Regions from separate parts of the Pseudarthrobacter sp. MEB009 genome, predicted to be linked through region 1. Evidence: riboswitches for the same ligand, from Rfam matches in the RefSeq annotation. Region 1 holds a riboswitch; the other holds the start of a gene.
What was found. Region 1 has a riboswitch for thiamine pyrophosphate ahead of thiO (glycine oxidase ThiO). Riboswitches for the same ligand answer to the same signal wherever they lie in the genome.
Positions count from the first base shown of each region.

Region 2: another riboswitch for thiamine pyrophosphate. It lies ahead of thiD (bifunctional hydroxymethylpyrimidine kinase/phosphomethylpyrimidine kinase); the one in region 1 lies ahead of thiO (glycine oxidase ThiO).

Region 1 is NZ_JARVTC010000007.1:278,400-282,715, forward strand. Features, by position in the region: gene QRN07_RS07185 (RNB domain-containing ribonuclease) at 1-1,143, opposite strand, end outside; gene thiE (thiamine phosphate synthase) at 1,192-1,899, opposite strand; TPP riboswitch at 1,927-2,045, shown strand; gene thiO (glycine oxidase ThiO) at 2,038-3,297, shown strand; gene thiS (sulfur carrier protein ThiS) at 3,294-3,530, shown strand; gene QRN07_RS07205 (thiazole synthase) at 3,535-4,316, shown strand, end outside.
Region 2 is NZ_JARVTC010000002.1:119,210-123,525, reverse strand. Features, by position in the region: gene rpmA (50S ribosomal protein L27) at 1-91, opposite strand, end outside; gene rplU (50S ribosomal protein L21) at 154-462, opposite strand; gene thiD (bifunctional hydroxymethylpyrimidine kinase/phosphomethylpyrimidine kinase) at 726-2,282, opposite strand; TPP riboswitch at 2,272-2,369, opposite strand; gene QRN07_RS00710 (Rne/Rng family ribonuclease) at 2,495-4,316, opposite strand, start outside.

The DNA of each region.
Region 1 (4,316 bases):
CGCCTCCCGCGCCCAGCCGGGGACGTCCCGGCCGTTGCTCAGGGCCTCGCAGATCACCAGCACAAAACGGTCCACCAGGCGGCGCAGGGGAGCAGTGGTGTGGGCGTACGCGGCGCCGATGGCGGACTGGACAACGTTCTCCGGCACGGTCCCGTCAAAGGCTGTATATGCAGCACCACGGAACAGCATGCCCGCCGAATGCAGGATGGCCAGTTGGCGGGGTTCGGCCGCGTCCAGGGTGCGCAGGTACTCGCCGTAACTGGCGGCCCCGTCCCATGGTTTCCCGAGGGCCTCGGTCTGCAGCCGGAAGTGGTGCAGCGACCGCTCGTCGGGGGCCGGCATGGTGCGCAGGATTCCCACCTTTCCGGCCAGCATCAGCTGCGCCGCGGCCATCCCGGTCATCAGCGAGATCTGCGCGTTCCAGTCCTCCACGGGCAGTTGCGGTGCGGCGGCAATCCGGTAGCCGCCGTCGGGCAGCTGGACAATCTCCTGCTCGGGCATGTTCAGGCTGGCGCCGCCGCGGAGCCGCTCCAGCTCCACCCGTTTTAGCCCCACTTCCTTGAGCAGCTCCAGCACCGGGCCCGCTGTGCCGGCATCCAGGTCCGCCTGCGCGCCCCTATAGCTGAGTTTCTCCCGGCTGCGGACCCGTGCACGCCGTACGGTCACGGACGTGACCCCTGCGCGGGCGTCCAGCCGGAAGTCCCAGACAAACGCCGGGCACTCCTGGTCCGGCAGCAGGCTGCCGGCCGCTTCACTGATCACCTCGGGGTGCAGCGGGATCCGCCCGTTGGGGGCGTAAAATGTCTGGCCGCGGCGCCAGGTCTCGGCGTCCAGGGGCCCGCCGGGGGCGACGAAAGCGGGCACATCGGCGATGGCATACAGCACGTGGTACCCGTCGCCGTCGCGCTCCATAAAGACCGCCTGGTCCAGGTCAGTGGAGGACGCCGGGTCAATGGTGACGAATTCAATGCCGGTCAGGTCCTCGCCCGGCAGCTGCAGGGCCGCCACGGCGGCCTCGGCATCGTGGACGGCATCAGCCGGATATTTGCCGGGCAGCTCCAGCTCGACCCGAAGCTCACTGAGGGCGGCTTCGAGCGCGTTGTTGTGGTCGTGGACCTGGGGTGCAAGCCGGTGATGTGGCACGTTGCCCAGCGTAGCCCGGTTTTTTCCGAACGGGCAGGGACGCTGCCGCTACGCGTCTGCGGATTCCAACGCGCTGCGCAGGGAAGCCGCGGCTGCTGCGGGATTCGGGGCATCGGTGATGGCGCGGACCACCACCACCCGGCGGGCCCCAGCGGCCACCAGCTCACCGATGTTGCCGTCATCCACGCCGCCGATCGCGAACCAGGGAACGTCGTCGCCGGCTGCGGCCGCGGCGTAGCGCACCAAGTCGAGTCCGACGGCGGCCCGGCCGGGTTTGGTGGGCGTGGCCCAGACGGGCCCCACGCAGAAGTAGTCCAGCGCCGCAGGTCCCGCGGCTGCCGTGAGGGCCGCGTCCACCTGGTCCGGGGTGTGGCTGGACAAGCCGATGGCGGCGTTGCCGTTGAGCAGGGTGCGGGCGGCGGGCAGCGGCAGGTCCTTCTGGCCGATGTGGAAAACCGGGGCGCCGGACAGCACTGCGACGTCGGCCCTGTCGTTGACAGCCCAGAGCCGGCCATGCCGGACTGCGGCTTCCTTCAGCACGGCCAGGAGCTCCAGCTCTTCGGCCGCCTCGATGCTTTTGTCGCGAAGCTGGATGATGTCCACCCCACCGGCAAACGCCGCGTCGACGAACCGGGCAAAGTCGCCGCGGTCCTTCCGGGCATCGGTGCACAGGTACAGCCGTGCTGCGTGGAGCGCGGCCGCGCCGGGAGCGGTGGCCAGGGGATCAGCGGCGGCAGGGGAGTGGGTCACATTCATGGCTGCCAGCCTAGTTCCTCTAGACTGGCCGGGTACTGCGGGAGCCCGCGGCAGCTGTCACAAAGCGCCGGGCTGAGAGGGCGTCAGAGCCGACCGCTTGACCTGATCCGGGTAATGCCGGCGTAGGGAAGGAGACACATGGGCGCCCTGCCTGCTACCCCCGATGACCGCCCGCACGGAGCGTTGGAAGCCGACGTTGCAGTGATTGGCGGCGGCGTGGTTGGCCACAGCATCGCCTGGGAGGCGTACCGCTCCGGCCGGTCCGTGCTCCTGATCGATGACGCGCCGGGCGCCGGTGCCAGCTGGGCCGCCGCCGGAATGCTGGCGCCGGTGAGCGAGCTGCATTACCAGGAAGAGGACCTCCTGGAGCTGATGCTTGCGGCCGCCGCCCTCTGGCCCGGTTTCGCCGCGGATCTCGCCGTCACCGGCGGGGACCCCGGATACCTCACGACGCCGACCCTAGCCGTGGGCGCCGACGCCGCCGACCGCCGGGCGTTGATGGACCTGCGCGCTGTGCAGCAGGCGAACGGTTTGACCGTGGAACCGCTCACCATCCGGGAGGCCCGCCGCCGGGAGCCATTGCTGGGCCCCGCCATCGCCTGCGCCTTCGATACTCCAGCAGACCACCAGGTGGATCCGCGGCTTCTGCTGGCCAGCATGCGGCGTGCGCTCGCCGGCGATCCGTTTGCGGTAGCGGCCAAGGCCAGCGGCTTGCTGTGGGAAGACGGTGCCGTCGCAGGTGTGCAGCTCGCCGGTGGCGGGACGGTCCGGGCGGCCGAAACCGTGGTGGCCAACGGGCTGCAGGCGGCAGCACTGGGTGGCCTTCCCCCCGGCCTGAGCCTGCCGTTGCGGCCGGTACACGGCGACATCCTGCGGCTCGCCGTGCCACAGCACCTGCGCCCACTGCTGGGCTCCACAGTCCGCGGTCTGGTCCACGGCGTCCCCGTCTACATCGTGCCGCGGCAGGATGGCACGGTGGTGATCGGCGCCACCCAGCGCGAGGATGCCCTGGCCGGCCCCACCGCGGTCTCCGCGGGTGGGGTGTATCAGCTTCTGCGGGACGCCCAGGCCCTGGTGCCTGCCGTTGCCGAGCTCGAGCTGCTGGAGAGCACCGCCCGGGCACGGCCCGGCACTCCGGACAACGCTCCCCTCCTGGGCCGGGTGCCTGCACCGGACGGCACCGGTGCGGACGCGGGCTTCGGGATGGCCGCGCACGTGCCGGGCCTGATCATTGCCACCGGCTTCTTCCGCCACGGCATCCTCCTGGCCCCCGCAGCCGCAGCCATCTGCCGCGACCTGATGGACGGTCACGCTGATCCCCGTTGGGCACCCTTCAACCCCGCCCGGTTCTCCGGTTTTGCCCCTCACCTTCCCCGCACCATCAAGGAGACAGCATGAACATCACCCTGAACGGAACTCCACATGCGGTGGTGGACAGCGCGTCCATCAGCATGCTGGTCAGCCAGGTCACCGGCCGCGTCCTCGCAGCCAATGGGCAGGCCGCCGACGGCGCACGGCTGGGGGTGGCGGTGGCGCAGAACGCCCAGGTGGTGCCGCGCAGCCAATGGTCCGCCACGGCGCTCGCGGACGGCGACGACGTTGAACTCGTCACGGCAGTCCAGGGCGGTTAGGGCCATGGCCAACACCAACACCGAACTGCTGAACCAGGCCGGTGGCACAGGCCGCGATGACCTGGTCATTGACGGCGTCGCCCTGGCCTCGCGGCTCATTATGGGCACCGGTGGCGCCCCCAGCCTCGACGGGCTCGGAGCCGCCCTGATCGCTTCCGGGACGGCCCTGACCACCGTGGCCATGCGCCGGTACTCCACGGCAGAAACCGGCTCGCTGTTCCAGCTGCTGGTGGACCACGGCATCCGGGTCCTGCCCAACACCGCCGGCTGTTTCACCGCCCGCGACGCCGTCCTGACCGCCGAACTGGCCCGCGAAGCACTGGAGACGGACTGGGTGAAACTCGAAGTCATCGCCGACGAACACACGCTGCTGCCGGACGCCGTGGAACTGGTGGATGCCACGGAACAGCTGGTTAACCGCGGCTTCAAGGTGTTTGCCTACACCAATGATGACCCCGTCCTGGCTTTGCGGCTGGAGAACCTCGGAGCCGCCGCGGTGATGCCGCTGGGCTCACCGATCGGCACCGGCCTGGGCATCCTCAACCCCCACAACATCGAACTGATTGTTTCCCGCGCCTCGGTGCCGGTGGTGCTGGACGCCGGAATCGGGACGGCATCCGATGCTGCCCTGGCCATGGAGCTGGGCTGCGATGCCGTGCTGCTTGCCACGGCCGTGACCCGCGCCCAGAACCCGGTCCTGATGGGGGAGGCCTTCAAACACGCTGTCAAAGCCGGCAGGATGGCCGCAGCGGCCGGCCGGATCCCGCGCCGGGAACATGCGTTGGC
Region 2 (4,316 bases), on a different contig from region 1:
CAACCTGGCCACCGAAGCGCTTGACGCCCAGGTACTGAGCGTTTGAATCACGGCCGTTGCGAGTGGAGCTCGCGCCCTTTTTATGTGCCATCTGAAATGCCTGCCTCTAAATTCTGGGGAATCTGCTGAAAAACCGAAACGGTAACCGGGTGGTTACTTGATGCCAGTGATCTTGACCTTGGTCAGTTCCTGACGGTGACCCTGGCGCTTCTTGTACCCGGTCTTGTTCTTGAACTTCTGGATGACAATCTTCGGACCACGGAGGTCCTGAAGGATCTCAGCCGTTACGGTCACCTTGGCCAGGTCAGCAGCAGCGGTGGTGATCTTGTCACCATCCACCAGGAGCAGCGCGGGCAGCTCAATGGTGCTGCCAGCTCCACCGGCGACGCGGTTCAGGGTAACGAAGTCTCCAACGGAAACCTTCTCTTGCCGGCCGCCTGCGCGGACAATCGCGTACACCACTTGGGAACTCACTTCTCTCGACGTTTATTACTAAATTTGCGTGCGGAATCCAACTCGTAAATGGCTGGTTTCTCGCTGTGCCTCAACGCCGTGGGGTCATAACCCAAGTGTTGGCGTAAGCACCGAAGATCAAGAATACGCTAATTCCGTCGTCGGCTGCAAATGAGGCTGGCAGCGGCGGGTCGCCTGTGATAGCAACCACAGGCATGTACCGGCGCGGTACCGTGCCCCACCATAGTACCGGTACCGGAGCCGGCCCGCGTTCAGGAGTGCAGCCGCGGCGCGTCGAAGAATTCCATTTCAAGCCGGCAGGAGTGCCGGAAGGCGTCCACCATGGCTGCCCGCCCGGCTTCGGAGGAGTTGCGGGCGGCTTCATCAACAATGCCGATCGCCCGCCTGGTTGCCGCAGCAAAGTCCTCATCGGCGTACGTCCGCAGCCAGGCCGCGTAGGGGTGCCCCGCCGGCTCCCCCGCCGCGACGAACTGTGCATGGAGCGTCCGGCCGACTTCCGCGTAGAGCCAGAAGCACGGCAGGACCGCGGCGGCCAGCACCGCGTAACCGCCCGACGCCGAGGCCGCGGCCAGGTGGTCGACGTAGGACTTGGTGACGGGGCCAAGGTCCGGCTGGATGGTCCGCGACGCCAGCCAGGTCCGGTGCAGCTCCGACTCGACCTCAAGGCATTGCTGCGCGGAGCCCGCCCAGAACAGCTGTTCGGCTTCGGTGGGTGCCAAGGCGCTGGCGCGGGCCAGGACCCGCGAGTAGCCGTTAAGGTACAGGGCATCCTGGGAGAGGTAGTAAGCGAACTCACGCTCCGGGAGCGTGCCGGAGACCAGGCCCTGGATGAACGGCAGTTCGTAGATGGCTGCCAGGTCCGCGGCGGCTTCCTTCCACAGCAGCGCCTCGAACCGGCCGGGCGCAGGGACGGCCGTGAGGTGGTGGAAGTGGTGGACCGGTCCGTTGCCGGCGCCGACACCCAGCCGGTCCGACGCCGAAAGGGCACCGGCCAGCCACGGCTTAACTTCGCGCAGCGCGGCTTCCCAGTCCCCCAGCCGCGCCTGCACCGTGGCCATGGCAGAGGACAGCGAGCACCCGGTGCCGTGGCTGTTCCGGGTATCCACCCTCGCGCCCGGCACTTCCACCACCTCGGGGCCAAGCAGGCCCGCCGTGTTCACCAGCGCGTCAGGGCAGCCCGGTCCCTGCAGGTGGCCGCCTTTGACCAGGATGGTGGCCCCGGTGGCGAGGGCCAGGAGCCTTCCCTGGTCCAGTGCCCCCGCCCAGGTCTGTTGGACGTCGCCGTCCACCAGGACAGCAAGTTCGGCCAGGTTGGGGGTGATCAGGTGCGCCAGCGGCAGCAGTTCCCGCAGCGCTGTCTCCGCCGGAGCCTGCAGCAGCCTGTCGCCGCTGGTGGCCACCATAACGGGATCAAGGACCACAACGGCGGGCCGCACCTCCTCGAGCCAGGTGCGGACGGTGCGGATGGAGTCAGCATCGCCCAGCATGCCGATTTTGACGGCGTCGATGGTGATGTCCGCGCTGACAGCTTCAAGCTGCCGGGCCAGGAAGTCCGCCGGCGGGATATGGACAGCCTGCACCCCCAGGGTGTTTTGCGCCGTGAGGGCCGTAATGGCGGCCATTCCATAGCCACCGTGCGCAGCGATGCTTTTAAGGTCCGCCTGCACCCCTGCCCCACCGGACGGGTCGGAACCGGCGATGGAGAGCACCCGGGGAATGACCCGGCGAATGGCTTCCGAGGTGTCCGCAGCAGGCGTGGTGGCAGCAGCAGGTGTGGCTGCGCCAGGCGCGGTAAGGGTCGAAGACAAGAGACATCCCTTCGCCGGTGCTAACCGGACAGGTTCAACGGGTGTGGATCTCAGCCGGCCCTGTGCGCGGCACCCCGTGTCGGTCCCCAGCCTAGCTGTTCCGCCACCGGTGCGGGAAAGTCGCTGCCTGTCTTAAAACGCCGGAGGCCCCGGAACCGGCACTGATGTGCGGTTCCCGGCCTCCGATGCAGGTGGGGCAGTGCCCCTGGTCCCTAGAGCTCCGACGCCGGAACGCCCACACCCAGGATGATGGGTGCAGCGGCCGGTGCCTTGGCGGCGGCAGCCGCCGCGGGCTCCGGTGCCTTAGCGGAATGGGTGTGCGCAGGGGTGGCCGACGGCGCACTCTGGTGCTGCTGCACCGAGGTTTCGTTGGCTGCGCCCTGGGCACGGCTGGCACTGCGGTTGCGGCGCGGCCGGCGCTGCGTTGACTGCTCCAGCGTGTGGTCCGAGTAGTCCTTTTCCGGGGCTGCGGCGGGCGCAGCAACGGGGACTGCAGCCGGCGCAGCTGCAACGGGTGCTGCCGCTGCGGGAGCAGCTGCAGGTGCCGTCAGCGGTTCGCCGAGGTGCGCGAAGGCTTCGGCCAGGCGGTCCAGCGTGAGCGCCGGCTGCGACTGCTGGTCACTGGCGTGCTCAACAAACGGAAGGACAACTTCCTCTCCCCCGAAGGTCAGCACCGCCCCGGGGCGTGCGGGAGCGTCGGCGTCGTGCGAACCGGCGTCCACGGGCGTGGCGGGTACCTGCCTGGCGGCGGCGATTTCGTCGTCGTGCAGGTGCGCGGCGTGCGCGGCTGCTGCGATGTTCGCCAGGGCCAGCCGGGTGGCTTCAGCCTTGGCGTGCCGCTCCGGGTCCACGGGTTCCGGGTGCACGGTGTGCGCCTGGACCGGGGCTGCCGGCGCCAGCTCGGGCTGCTGGCCGCCACGGCCGCGGCGGCGCTTGCGCTCCGGGCGTGTGCCCTGCTGGTTGTTGTCAACGCGTTCGGGGCGGGGCTCCGGGCTGCGGAAATCGTTGGGACGGTGTTCCTGCCGGGTGTCGGCGCGCTGGACGTGGTGCTCGGCTGCCACAATCGTGGCGCGGCGGTGCTCCACCGGGTCGTCGTGGGTGACCACACCGCGCCCGGCGCAGGCCTCGCACTGCTCGCCGAAGACTTCCAGGAGCCCGGTGCCCATGCGTTTGCGGGTCATCTGGACCAGGCCCAGCGAGGTCACTTCGGCCACTTGGTGCTTGGTCCGGTCCCGGCCCAAGCATTCCACCATGCGGCGCAGCACCAGGTCACGGTTGGATTCCAGGACCATGTCGATGAAGTCGATGACGATGATGCCGCCGATGTCACGGAGCCGGAGCTGGCGGACCACTTCCTCGGCAGCTTCCAGGTTGTTCTTCGTGACGGTCTCTTCGAGGTTGCCGCCGCTGCCGGTGAACTTGCCGGTGTTGACGTCCACCACGGTCATGGCTTCGGTGCGGTCGATCACCAGGGAACCGCCGGAGGGCAGGAAAACCTTGCGCTCCAGGGCCTTGTGGATCTGCTCGTCGATGCGCCAGGCAGCGAAGATGTCCTGGTCCTTGGTCCACTTTTCCAACCGGCCCACCAGGTCCGGGGCAACGTAGGTCACGTACGCCTCGATGGTGTCCCAGGCTTCCTCGCCGGAGACGATCAGCTTGGAGAAGTCCTCGTTGAAGACGTCGCGGACCACCTTGATGGTGAGGTCCGGTTCGCCGTACAGCAGTTCCGGGGCGAGGATCTTGGTGGAAGTGGACTGGCTTTCGATGCCTTCCCACTGGGCGCGCAACCGGTTGATGTCGTGCGTCAGCTCCTCCTCGGAGGCACCTTCGGCTGCGGTGCGGACGATGACACCGGCGTGCTCCGGCAGTCGGTCCTTAAGGATCCGCTTGAGGCGGTTGCGTTCGACGTCGGGCAGCTTGCGGGAGATACCGGTCATGGAACCGCCGGGCACGTACACCAGGTAACGGCCCGGCAGGGAGATCTGGCTGGTGAGGCGGGCACCCTTGTGGCCCACGGGGTCCTTGGTCACCTGG